DNA from 2 places in the Plantactinospora sp. CA-290183 genome. Region 1 is predicted to be linked to the other one. Evidence: riboswitches for the same ligand, from Rfam matches in the RefSeq annotation. Region 1 holds a riboswitch; the other holds the start of a gene.
The links. A riboswitch is a leader RNA that binds a small molecule or an ion and turns the genes downstream of it on or off. The one in region 1 is predicted to bind cyclic di-AMP.
Positions count from the first base shown of each region.

Region 2: another riboswitch for cyclic di-AMP. It lies ahead of ACQEUR_RS01635 (coiled-coil domain-containing protein); the one in region 1 lies ahead of ACQEUR_RS05830 (NlpC/P60 family protein).

Region 1 covers NZ_JBNJMX010000002.1:211,440-216,990, reverse strand. Annotated here, with positions in the region: gene ACQEUR_RS05835 (N-acetylmuramoyl-L-alanine amidase) at 1-429, opposite strand, end outside; cyclic di-AMP (ydaO/yuaA leader) riboswitch at 663-802, shown strand; gene ACQEUR_RS05830 (NlpC/P60 family protein) at 947-1,852, shown strand; gene dcd (dCTP deaminase) at 1,980-2,558, opposite strand; gene ACQEUR_RS05820 (pyridoxamine 5'-phosphate oxidase family protein) at 2,669-3,226, shown strand; gene ACQEUR_RS05815 (zinc metalloprotease) at 3,275-4,261, opposite strand; tRNA gene ACQEUR_RS05810 (tRNA-Gly) at 4,479-4,552, shown strand; gene ACQEUR_RS05805 (hypothetical protein) at 4,568-5,074, opposite strand; gene ACQEUR_RS05800 (DUF6082 family protein) at 5,198-5,551, shown strand, end outside.
Region 2 covers NZ_JBNJMX010000001.1:346,242-351,792, reverse strand. Annotated here, with positions in the region: gene ACQEUR_RS01650 (FAD:protein FMN transferase) at 1-44, shown strand, start outside; gene ACQEUR_RS01645 (dienelactone hydrolase family protein) at 154-837, opposite strand; gene ACQEUR_RS01640 (hypothetical protein) at 1,026-1,217, shown strand; cyclic di-AMP (ydaO/yuaA leader) riboswitch at 1,328-1,458, shown strand; gene ACQEUR_RS01635 (coiled-coil domain-containing protein) at 1,462-2,493, shown strand; gene ACQEUR_RS01630 (glycoside hydrolase family 65 protein) at 2,505-4,877, opposite strand; gene ACQEUR_RS01625 (HAD family hydrolase) at 4,874-5,551, opposite strand, start outside.

The DNA.
Region 1 (5,551 bases):
CGCGTGCGGGCCGGTGGCGTGGGGCAGTGGCCGGGCGGGGTCGCCGCGCCGGTCCTCGCCGTGCTCGTGGGCCGGGCCGGCCGCCGTGGCCAGCCGGGCGGCGTCGGTGAGGTGCATCGGGCCGTACCCGCCGCTGGTGCTGGGGGTGCCGGCGTTGGTGTCCCAGCGGGACTGGAGGTAGGAGACGCCGAGCAGCACGCTCTCCGGTACGCCGAACTCGGCAGCCGCCGCGGCGTACTCCCGTTGCCGGCTGTCCTGTGGGTGCTGGCCCTGTGGTTGCTGCCGCTGCGGCGGTGTGCCCGCCGCGGGCGCGGCGCCGATCGGCACCAGCGCGGCGGCGCCGAGCACGGCGGCGCCGAGCACGGCGGCGCCGAGCACGGCGGCGCCGAGCCTGTTTCGTCTGCTCAACGGGGTTGTCGTGGGAGGCATGGGGACTCCGTTCCGCCGGGGGTGGGCGTTGAGGTCACCCTCCACCCCGGACGCGAAGTCGTCAATGGGTTCCGCGTTACGTCCTCGCGACGTAAGAAACCTTCACCACACCCTGTGCGATCACCCCGATACGTAACGAATCGACCTGCGTCACGGGTTGCTTTTGCATAACGGCCTTCTCTATGGTTGGGGACCGTCGAGACCGCAGGCACGCCGCCCAGCCGGGCGACAACGGCTCGACACCGCCGAATCGTCGACATCGGCGAACCGGGGACCCGGGCATCATGGGGTGAATCCGCAGAACAGCGGTAGGGCGAATCTCTTCCCGCCCGAACCCGTCAGCTAACCCGGTAGGCGGGCTACGGAAGAAGGAGCACGGACCTCGGTGGCCCTTTCTGCCCCGCGGCCGCGATTCCCCAGGTGGGCGACCACCACCGAGGGAACTACGCGGATCCGCTCACGTCGGTCCATTCTCACCACCGCCCTCGCCGCTCTGGCCAGCGTCGCGGTGCTGGTCGTGGGCCCCCCGCCGGCGCACGCCGAGCCCACCGTCGCCGAGATCGAGAGGCAGATCGACGAGGCGTGGCGGAAGATCGAGCCGATCATCGAGAAGCACAACACCACGCGGCAGGACCTGAACGCCAAGAAGAAGCAGGTCGCCGAGCTGGCCAAGAAGATCGAGCCGCTGCAGAAGCAGATCGACGCGGCGATGAACCGGGTCAGCGAACTCGCCGTCGAGGCGTACAAGGGTGACCGCGCGTCGGCCGTCAACGCGGTGCTGACCAGCAAGTCGCCCAGCGCGCTGGTCGGCCAGCTCACGGTGCTCGACCAGTTCGCCCGCCGGCAGCAGCGCGAGGTGCAGTCCGTGGTGGACCTCCGGGCGAAGTACGCCGCCCAGAAGGCCCCGCTGGACCGGCTGGTCGCCCAGCTCAGCAAGACCGAGAAAGAGCTGGCCAAGAAGGCCAAGGAGATCGACGCCCAGATCGACAAGCTGCAGACCGATCGGATCCGGGCGTACGGCAACGGGGCCGGCGGCTCGCTGCGCCCGGCGCCCTGCCCCGCCACGTACCCGGGCGGCGGGGCCGGCAAGGCGGTCAAGTACGCCTGCGCCCAGATCGGCAAGCCGTACGTCTGGGGCGCCGACGGACCCAACTCGTTCGACTGCTCGGGCCTGACCTCCGCCGCCTGGCGCCAGGCCGGCATCTCGCTCCCGCACAGCGCCCGCCAGCAGCGCGGCGTCATGAAGCGGGTCAGCCGGTCCGACCTCCGCCCCGGTGACCTGGTCTTCTACTACGCCGACCTGAGCCACGTCGGGATGTACGTCGGCGACGGCTGGATCGTGCACGCCTCCCGGGCCGGCGTACCGATCAAGATGAAGCGGGTCGACGACGGCCAGATCCACAGCTTCGGCAGACCTGGCTGATCTCCGGCATCATCACCGCATCGAGCAGGACCCCGGTCGCCTCCCGCGCGACCGGGGTCCTGCTCGTAACGGGTCCGTTTCGGTGGGGCGCGCGGCCGTCGCTCCGGGTGGGCGGCGCCGCGGTGGCTCAGCGGGTGGGCCAGGTACGCCAGTTCTGCCAGGAGCGGCTCGGCGTGGGCCCCCGCTGGCCCTGGTAGCGCGAGCCGTAGACGGCCGAACCGTACGGGTGCGCGGAGGGCGAGGAGAGCCGGAAGATGCAGAGCTGGCCGATCTTCATGCCGGGCCAGAGGGTGATCGGCAGGTTCGCCACGTTGGAGAGCTCCAGCGTGACGTGACCGGAGAAGCCGGGGTCGATGAAACCCGCCGTCGAGTGGGTGAGCAGGCCCAGGCGGCCGAGGCTCGACTTGCCCTCCAGTCGGCCGGCGAGCTGGTCGCCGAGGGAGATCACCTCAAGCGTGGAGGCGAGCACGAACTCGCCGGGGTGCAGCACGAACGGCTGCCCGTCCGGCACGTCGACCAGCGAGGTCAGGTCGTCCTGCTGGAGCGCCGGGTCGATGTGCGTGTAGAGGTGGTTGTTGAAGACCCGGAACAGCCGGTCCAGACGTACGTCGATGCTCGACGGCTGCACCAGGGCGGGCTCGAACGGCTCCAACGCCAGCGTCCCGGCCTTGACTTCCATCACGAGGTCGTGGTCGGAGAGCAGCACCGTGCCACCTTAGCGAGTGCGGGGTCCGGCAGGGTCCACCGGGCCGGCGACGCGCGCGGTCGGGGCGCGTCGGGGTGTCTTCTCGTACACATGTTCGATAGAATCTTCGTATGGCTTCCTGGTCCGAATTCGCCACCGACGAGCCCCGCCTCGCGGCCGCGATCCGCCTCCTCCTCCAGCAGTACGGCCCGGGTCTCGGCTACCTGGCGACCGTGCGCGCCGATGGCGGCCCGCGCGTGCACCCGGTCTCGCCGGTCATCACCGACGAGGGACTGTTCTGCTTCGTCGTCGACTCGCCGAAGCGGCGCGACCTCGAACGTGACGGGCGCTACGCGCTGCACTCCTTTCCACCGGAGGACAGCGACGACGAGGCGTACGTGGCGGGCCGGGCCCGGCCGGTGACCGACCAGGCGCGGGTCGACCGGCTCGCCGGCAACCTGCGGGCCGCCCCGCAGGTCGACTGGCGGCTCTTCGAGTTCACCGTCGACGTGGCGATGGTCGCCCGGCACGGCAGCAACGGCGCCACCCCGCTCGCCAACGAGCGGTCCGAGCGTCCGGCGGTGCAGGTCTGGCTGGATCCCGCGTCCGCCTCCGCGTCGCCGGCCCCGTCCCGCCGCCGGGGCCGGCGCCGGGCGGTCCTGGAAGAGGAGCCGGTGCCGACCCCGTGAGCGGGGCCGGCACCGGCGGGCTGGTTCGGAGGTCGGGCGGGTCCGCGGTCAGCCCCAGGGCTGCCGGTAGGCCCGCCAGGCCCGGACCATCCGCGTCGTCTGGCCGAAGGTGAACTCGTACATGCACGAGTCGACCGAGTAGTCCATGAAGTTGTGGACCGGGTCGCGGCCGGGGCTGCGCGGGCAACTGTCCCGCCCCGCCGGGCAGCCGAAGGCCGGCTCGGCCTCCGCCGGAGTGTCCGTCACCAGGTCGCCGTGGCCGCCACAGCCGTCCTGGAACGTGTGGTACAGGTTCAGCCAGTGCCCTACCTCGTGGGTGGCCGTGTCGCCCTCGTCGTACGGCTCCGCCGTGCCGCCGGGCAACGACTCGGCCAGCACCACCACCCCGTCGTACGGGTCGAGGACCCGCTGCGGGAACGTCGCCCAGCCCAGCAACTCGTCGCTCAGCTGGCCGCTGTAGATGTTGAGCGTCTCCTTGCCGCCCGACCGGAGCGCCCGCTTCATCTGGGACTCCGCCGGGCTCTCCAGCACGATCGGGTACCAGGCCGGGTTGACCACGCGGTTGACGCGTTTCAGCTTGAACCGGAACGGCGTCCAGGCCCCGCCGGTCCGCCCGGCGTACGCCTCGTTCAGCACCCTGATCTGGTCGTCGATCAGGGACTGCGGGATGTTGCCGCCCGCCCGGGTGCGGTTCTTCGCGACGACGTGGAAGACCACCGGGATGACGATCAGGTGCAGTGGAGAGACGGCCAGTGGCGCCCTGCCGACCCGCTCCGCGTACGCCGCGTCGAGTTCGCGCTCCAGCTCGGCCGCCTGAACCGCGGTCAGTTCGTTCGGATCCGGTACGTGTGGGGTGCCCGGTCTCGCCCTGGCGTACGGCCCGCTCTCGGTCGACCCCGCGCAGTCCGGGGCGGTCACGGGCGGCACCGCCGCGACCACCGGTACCGCGTACGCGGTGGACCCGACCAGCAGTACCAGGGACGTGGCCGACGCGCCAACCCAGCGCGGCGCCCACCTGATGCGGTGCAACCCCATTGCCTCTCCTCTTCGCTCACTGAAAGTGGCGTGATCATTGCACAGTGCCACTGTTGCAGGTGAGGCGGACGTTACCTTGGGTCATCGCCCCGGCAAATGAGGCTGATCGGTGTGGTTACGTACGAAATCTGCCGGTGGGGTGCCGGGGTGAGCCGGCGCGCGAGGGGGGATGGGTGAGTGCGCCGTCCCGGTCGACCAGGTACAGTGGGGGCCGCTCGCGGGTGTAGTTCAATGGCAGAACATCAGCTTCCCAAGCTGACAGTGCGGGTTCGATTCCCGTCACCCGCTCCAACCCAAAGGCCCTGGTCAGGACGTCAGTCCCAGCCAGGGCCCTTCGATGTTCCAAGATCCGCAATCAGGCCGCGTGCCATTAGCCCAGCCCCGTCGCACCAGGGCGCCGGTCGCGCCGTCGTCCGGATCTTCGGACCGCTCGCCGCCCTTCGTGCCAGCCTTCTTCCTGCCCTTCTTGCCGCCGGACTTCTTGTCCGCCTTCCGGTCGGTCTTCTTCGCCTTCTTCCGCTCGCCCTTCTGTTCGGCCCGCACGGCCGCGTTGAGCGCGGCAGCGATGGCCTTGTCAGCCTCGGCCGTCGCGTGCCGATGGATGAGCGCGGCTTGCGGAGAGTCGTGACCCATCCGGGCCATCAGGTCACGGGTGCTCGCCCCGGTCTGCGCAGCGAGGGTGTTCCCGGTGTGCCGCAGGTCGTGAAAGTGCAGGTTCGGCTGACCGACCTTGGCAACGGCCGCCTTCCAGTTGGCCAGCTTGTTGAAGCTGCCCCGCCAGATCGGCCCGCCCGTTCTCGGTGGTGAACACACAGGCGTCCACGTTGTCGTCGACCTCGGCGCAGGCACAGGTAGTTGAGGCGGCGGTGGACATCGTGCGGGGCGCGCTCTTATGGGCATGCGAAGATCGCTGGGCCAAACGATCGTTTACTTAGCATGTTCAGCGTCGCTGAGCCTTGTTGCGGGCATTTGGTTAGATCATGGCCACTCCCAGTGGACGTCGTTTGCGACGATGGCGTTATGAGCCGTCAGCTGTATAAAAGCCGCAGGTTGTTGCTTCACATCCTCGCCGCCGTATGCGGCCTGGTGTTCATCTCGTTCATTCTTCTCATTCCAACCGTTATGCGGGGAATCTCCGGAGATGGGGCTACCTGGCATGAGTTGTCGGAGATCGGGCAGGCGTACGGCGGGGTGTCGGCAGTGCTTTCGGGATTGGCGTTCTGTGGCGTCGCTATCTCCCTGATACTGCAGTCGAGGCAGAACCGGCTGACGCAGGTTGTTAGCGCCCGC
Region 2 (5,551 bases), on a different contig from region 1:
GCGTCGCGGCATACCGCACCGCGACCGGGGCACCGCCGAGCTGACCCGCCCGGCTCCCCACGCGGTGCCCCCGCCGGCCGAGACGCCGGTACCGACGTGCGGTGGGCTGTCCCTGAAGAACCTGGACCACCTGCCGCCGCTGCGCGGCTGCGGCTATCCCGCCCGGCCGGGCGGGTCCGCCGGGCCGGCGCCCAGGTGGGTGCCGAACCAGCCGGCGGCGTCCCGGGCCACCTGCTCCAGGGTTCCCGGCTCCTCGAACAGGTGCGTCGCGCCGGGGACGATCCGCAGCTGCGCCACCGGCCCCATCCGGGCCAGCGCCTGCTCGTTGAGCGGGATCACCTGCTCGTCCAGCCCGCCGACCAGCAACAGCGTGGCGGCCCGTACCCGGGACAGGTCCGGACCGGCCAGATCCGGGCGCCCGCCGCGCGACACCACCGCGCGCACCTCGGCCGGCCGGGCGGCCGCCGCGGACAGCGCGGCGGCGGCGCCGGTGCTGGCGCCGAAGAGACCGATCGGCAGCGCGGCGCCGGCGCCACCGCCGCGCAACCAGTCGACGATCCCCACCAGCCGCCCGGTGAGCAGCCCGATGTCGAAACGCAGCTCTCCGGTCCGGTCGTCGAGTTCCTCCTCGCCCCGGGTGAGCAGGTCGACCAGCAGGGTCGCCAACGCGTACCGGTTGAGCGTCCCGGCGACGGCGCGGTTGCGCGGACTGTGCCGCGAGCTGCCGCTGCCGTGCGCGAAGAGCACGATCCCGCTCGGGTCGGCGGGCACCACGAGGTCACCGGTCAGCTCGACGCCGCCGGTCGGGATCGTCGTCTCGGTCGTCCGGGTACCCATCCTGTCGCCTCCGCTCCGGTCGCCCCCGCTCCCCGGCCCACGCCCTCGGCCGGTCGTACCCGCTGGTCCGGTGGCCAACCGCCCCGCCCGGCCGGCCGTACGCCCCGGCGCCGGTCCGGGCGGCCGGCGTTTGCCGGCGGGCACGGCGGGAAGGCCGCTGGACGACCTTCGGCGAAGTGAGGGATGCCATGACCCGCCAGGAACCCGCTCGATCCGAGCCCACCACCGCCGCCCCCGAGGCGGAGGAGGAGCGCCAGGAGGAGCCCGGCGGCCGGGGCGACTGGGCGGACGAGGCGGCCAAGGCGCGCAGCCTCGACGACCCGCGCCGGCTACCGCCGCACGACTCGGCCGGGCTGCCCTCCAGCGGCCCCAACCGGTGACCATTCGATTCCGCTGCGGAGTTTTCCCTGCCTGATCGCCCCGATTTCGGCCCGGACCGGCACCGGAATCCGCTAAGCTGACCGCGGTCTGGCGCCGGTGACCCCCGCCGGCACGGCCGCCGCCGAATCGCCACATGGCGAGCCGGGGAACCAGGTAGGTGGGGTTAATCCGCGCCCGCGGTAGGGGTTGTTCCGTCCCGAGCCCGTCAGCTAACCCGGCAGGCGGCCGACGGGAGGAACGTGCATGACGGCATCGGGGCGTCGGCGGTGCACGCTGGCGTTGACGGTGGTGGTGGTCGTCGGTGCGCTGGCCGGAGCTGTGCTCCGCCCCGGCGCCGGCTCGGCGTCGCCGCCTCCGGGCGTACCGGGGGACGAGGGCGGCACACCACTGCTGCGGGACGTGCTGGAGGCCACCGGTCGCGGCTACGTCCAGGCCAGGACCGCGTTGGCCCGGTCCCAGGCGCGCCAGGCGCGACTCGCCACCGAACTGCGCGAGGTGCAGGACCGGATCGCGGAACTGGGGCCCGAGATCGACCTGCTGGCCCGCAACGCCTACCGCACCGGCCGGATCGGGCCGGTGCTGGCACTGCTCAACAGCTCGTCGACGGACGACTTCCTGGAACGCGCCCGGGGGCTGGAGACCATGGCGCTGTGGGACAACCACCGGCTGCACGAGCTCAACCAGGCCAGGGAGCGCGCCAGCCGGGCGAAGCTGGCACTCGACGCCGAGGTCACCGAGGCGCGCCGGCAGGTGGCCGTGATGCAGCGGCAGAAGCGGGAGGCGGAACGGGCCCTCGCCCTGGTCGGCGGCAGGTCCACCGGCGGCTTCGTCGCCGCCGACTCACCGGTCGCCCGGCCGGCCCCGCGCAACGGCGACGGGTCCTGGCCGAGGCAGTCGTGCGGCCGGGCCGACCCGACCACCTCCGGCTGCGTCACGCCGCGCACCCTGCACGCCTACACCGAGGCCCGGCGCGCCGGCTTCAAGCGGTACACCTCGTGCTACCGGCCCGGCGGCCCCTACGAGCACCCCAAGGGGCGGGCCTGCGACTTCTCTTCCGCGCCCGGGGGCTTCGGCGGCGACGCCCACGGCGCCGACAAGACGTACGGCAACAACCTGGCCGCGTTCTTCGTCCGCAACGCCGACCGGCTGGGGGTGCTCTACGTGATCTGGTACCGGCAGATCTGGTTCCCGGCCACCGGCTGGAAGTCCTACGGTGCCTCGCACGGCGACCCGTCCAGCGACCACACCAACCACGTACACCTGTCGCTGCTGTAGAACGGGCCGGCCTAGGGCTCGTGCTCGGCGGTGCGTCGCACCGGCGCCCGGCCGGCCGGCTGCTCCGGCCTGGGACCCGGCGGATGCGCCGGCGGCACCGGCAGGGTCAGCGGCTCGTCGCTGGTGACCCGGACCAGGTCGCCGTGGTGCCGCAGCTCCATCCCGGCCCCGGCCCCACCGTTGCGCAGCGAGTACGTCGTCTCGCGCTGGCGTACGTCGACCCGCAGGTGCAGCCCGCGCCACATCAGCGAGAACTCCAACCGCTCCAGCCGGCTCGGCAGCCGGGGCGCGAAGGCCAGCGTGCCGGTGTGGTCCCGCAGCCCGCCGAACCCGGCCACCAGGGCGATCCAGGCGCCGGCCAGCGAGGCCACGTGCACGCCGTCCCGGGTGTTCTGGTTGAGGTCGTGCAGGTCCATCAGGGCGGCCTCGCCCAGATAGTCGTGCGCCAGTTCGAGGTGCCCCACCTCGGCCGCCAGCACCGCCTGGGTGCACGCCGACAGTGACGAGTCGCGGACCGTACGGCGCTCGTAGTAGGCGAAGTTGGCCGCCTTCTCGGCGTCGGTGAAGGCGTCGCCGCGCCAGTGCATGGCGAGCACCAGGTCGGCCTGCTTGACCACCTGCTTGCGGTACAGGTCGAAGTAGGGGTAGTTGAGCAGCAGCGGGTACTGCTCCGGCGGGGTGTCGGCGAAGTCCCACTCCTGGAACCGGGTGAACCCCTCCACCTGCGGGTGCACCCCGAGCTCCTGGTCGTACGGGATGTGCATGTCGTTGGCCGCGTCCCGCCAGGCGGCGGTCTCCTCGTCGTCGACGCCCAGCCGCCAGGCCTCCTCGCCGTGCCGGGTCGCCGCCTCGGCGGCGGCGAGCAGGTTCCGCTGGGCCATCAGGTTGGTGTAGACGTTGTCGCTCTTCACCGACGTGTACTCGTCCGGGCCGGTCACCCCGTCGAGGTGGAACCGGCCGTGCCGGTCGTGGTGGCCGATCGAGCGCCACAGCCGGGCCGTCTCCACCAGCAGCTCCAGCCCCACCTCCCGCTCGAACTGCTCGTCGCCGGTGGCCTGGACGTAGCGTCGCACCGCGTCGGCGATGTCGGCCGCGATGTGGAACGCGGCCGTCCCGGCCGGCCAGTACGCCGAGGTCTCCTGGCCCCGGATGGTCCGCCAGGGGAACGCGGCCCCGCGCAGCCCGAGCGTCCTGGCCCGCTCCTGCGCCAGGTGCAGGGTGGAGTGCCGCCAGCGCAGCGCGGAGGCGACCGCGGACGGCAGCGTGTAGGTCAGCACCGGCAGCACGAACTGCTCGGTGTCCCAGAAGGCGTGCCCGTCGTAGCCGGGGCCGGTCAGCCCCTTGGCCGCGATCGGTCGCAGTTCGGCCCGGGCGCCGGCCTGGAGCACGTGGTAGAGGCCGAACCGGACCGCCTGCTGCACCTCCGGGTCGCCCTCGACCCGCACGTCCGAGGCGTCCCAGAACTCGTCGAGGTACGCGCGCTGCTCGGCGCACATCCCGTCCCAGCCGGAGAAACGGGCGCCGGCGATCGCCGCGGCGACCTGGTCCCGCAGCGCCGGCCGGGACCGGCGGCTCGACCAGCCGTACGCCACGTACTTGACGATCCGCAGCTTCTCCCCGGGGCGCAGTACGCAGGTCACGGTGGTCCGGGCCCAGTCCTCGTACGCCTCGGTGCCGACCAGCTTGCGTTCCGGCCCGTACACCTCGTGGCTCATCGAGGCGGCCACCCGCAGGCCGCTCGCCTTGGTCCGGTGGATCAACAGCCCGCCGTCGCTGTGCACGAGGCGCTCCTCGCCCTGCAACGGCGACTCCAGCACCGCCGCCACCCGGGGGTCCCGGCTCTGCGCGGGCAACTGCTCGTTGGCGACCAGCTCGGACTGCACGATCAGCCGCAGCGGGGTGTCGACCGGCTCCACCTCGTAGGAGATCGCCGCGACCGAGCGCTGGCTGAAGGAGACCAGCCGGGTGCTGCGGATCCGCACCGTGTCGCCGGCCGGCGAGCGCCACTCGACCGCCCGGTGCAGGGTGCCGGCCCGCAGGTCGAGCACCCGCTCGTGGTTGAGCAGGTCGCCGTACCGCACGTCGAAGGGTTCGTCGTCGACGAGGAGCCGGATCGGCTTGCCGTTGGTGACGTTGACGATCGTCTGGCCGGATTCGGGGAAGCCGTAGCCGGCCTCGGCGTACGGCAGCGGGCGCAGCTCGTAGAAGGAGTTGAGGTACGTGCCGGGCAGCCCGTGCGGCTCCCCCTCGTCCAGGTTGCCGCGCAGCCCGATGTGCCCGTTGGAGAGCGCGAAGACCGACTCCGCCTGGGCCAGCACGTCCAGGTCGAGCCGGGTCTCCCGGACGTGCCACGGCTCGACCGGATAGGCCCGTTCCCGGATCACGTGGCGGCGCCTTCGGTCGATCCCGCGCCGCCCGCCCGGGGTCGCGGGGGGTCGGCGGCGGTCAGCAGCTCGGCGAGGTCCCGGACCACCACGTCGGCGCCGTGCGCGCGCAGGTCGTCGGCCTGGCCGACCCGGTCGACCCCGATCACGTACCCGAAGCCGCCGGCCCGGCCGGCGGCGACGCCGGCGAGGGCGTCCTCGAAGACGGCGGCCTGTTCGGGCCGGACGCCGAACGCCTCCGCCGCGGCCAGGAAGGTGTCCGGGAAGGGTTTGCCGCGCAGGCCCCGCTGCCGGGCCACGACGCCGTCCACGCGTACCTCCAGCAGGGGGGACAGGCCGGCGGCCATCACCACGTCCGCGCAGTTGGCGCTGGCCGAGACGACCGCCCGGCGCAGCCCGGCCCGCTGGGCGGCGTGCAGGTAGTCCACCGAGCCCGCGTACGGCTGCACGCCGTCGGTGCGGATCCGCTGGAGCAGTACGACGTTCTTCCGGTTGCCGACCCCGTTGACGGTGTCGGCCCCGGGCGGGTCGTCGGGGTGCCCCTCCGGCAGGGTGATCCCGCGCGAGGCGAGGAAGGTGCGTACCCCGTCGGCGCGCTGCCGGCCGTCCACGTACCGGTTGTAGTCGGCGGCCGGGTCGTACGGCCGGAACGGCTCGCCGGTCAGGGCCGCGTG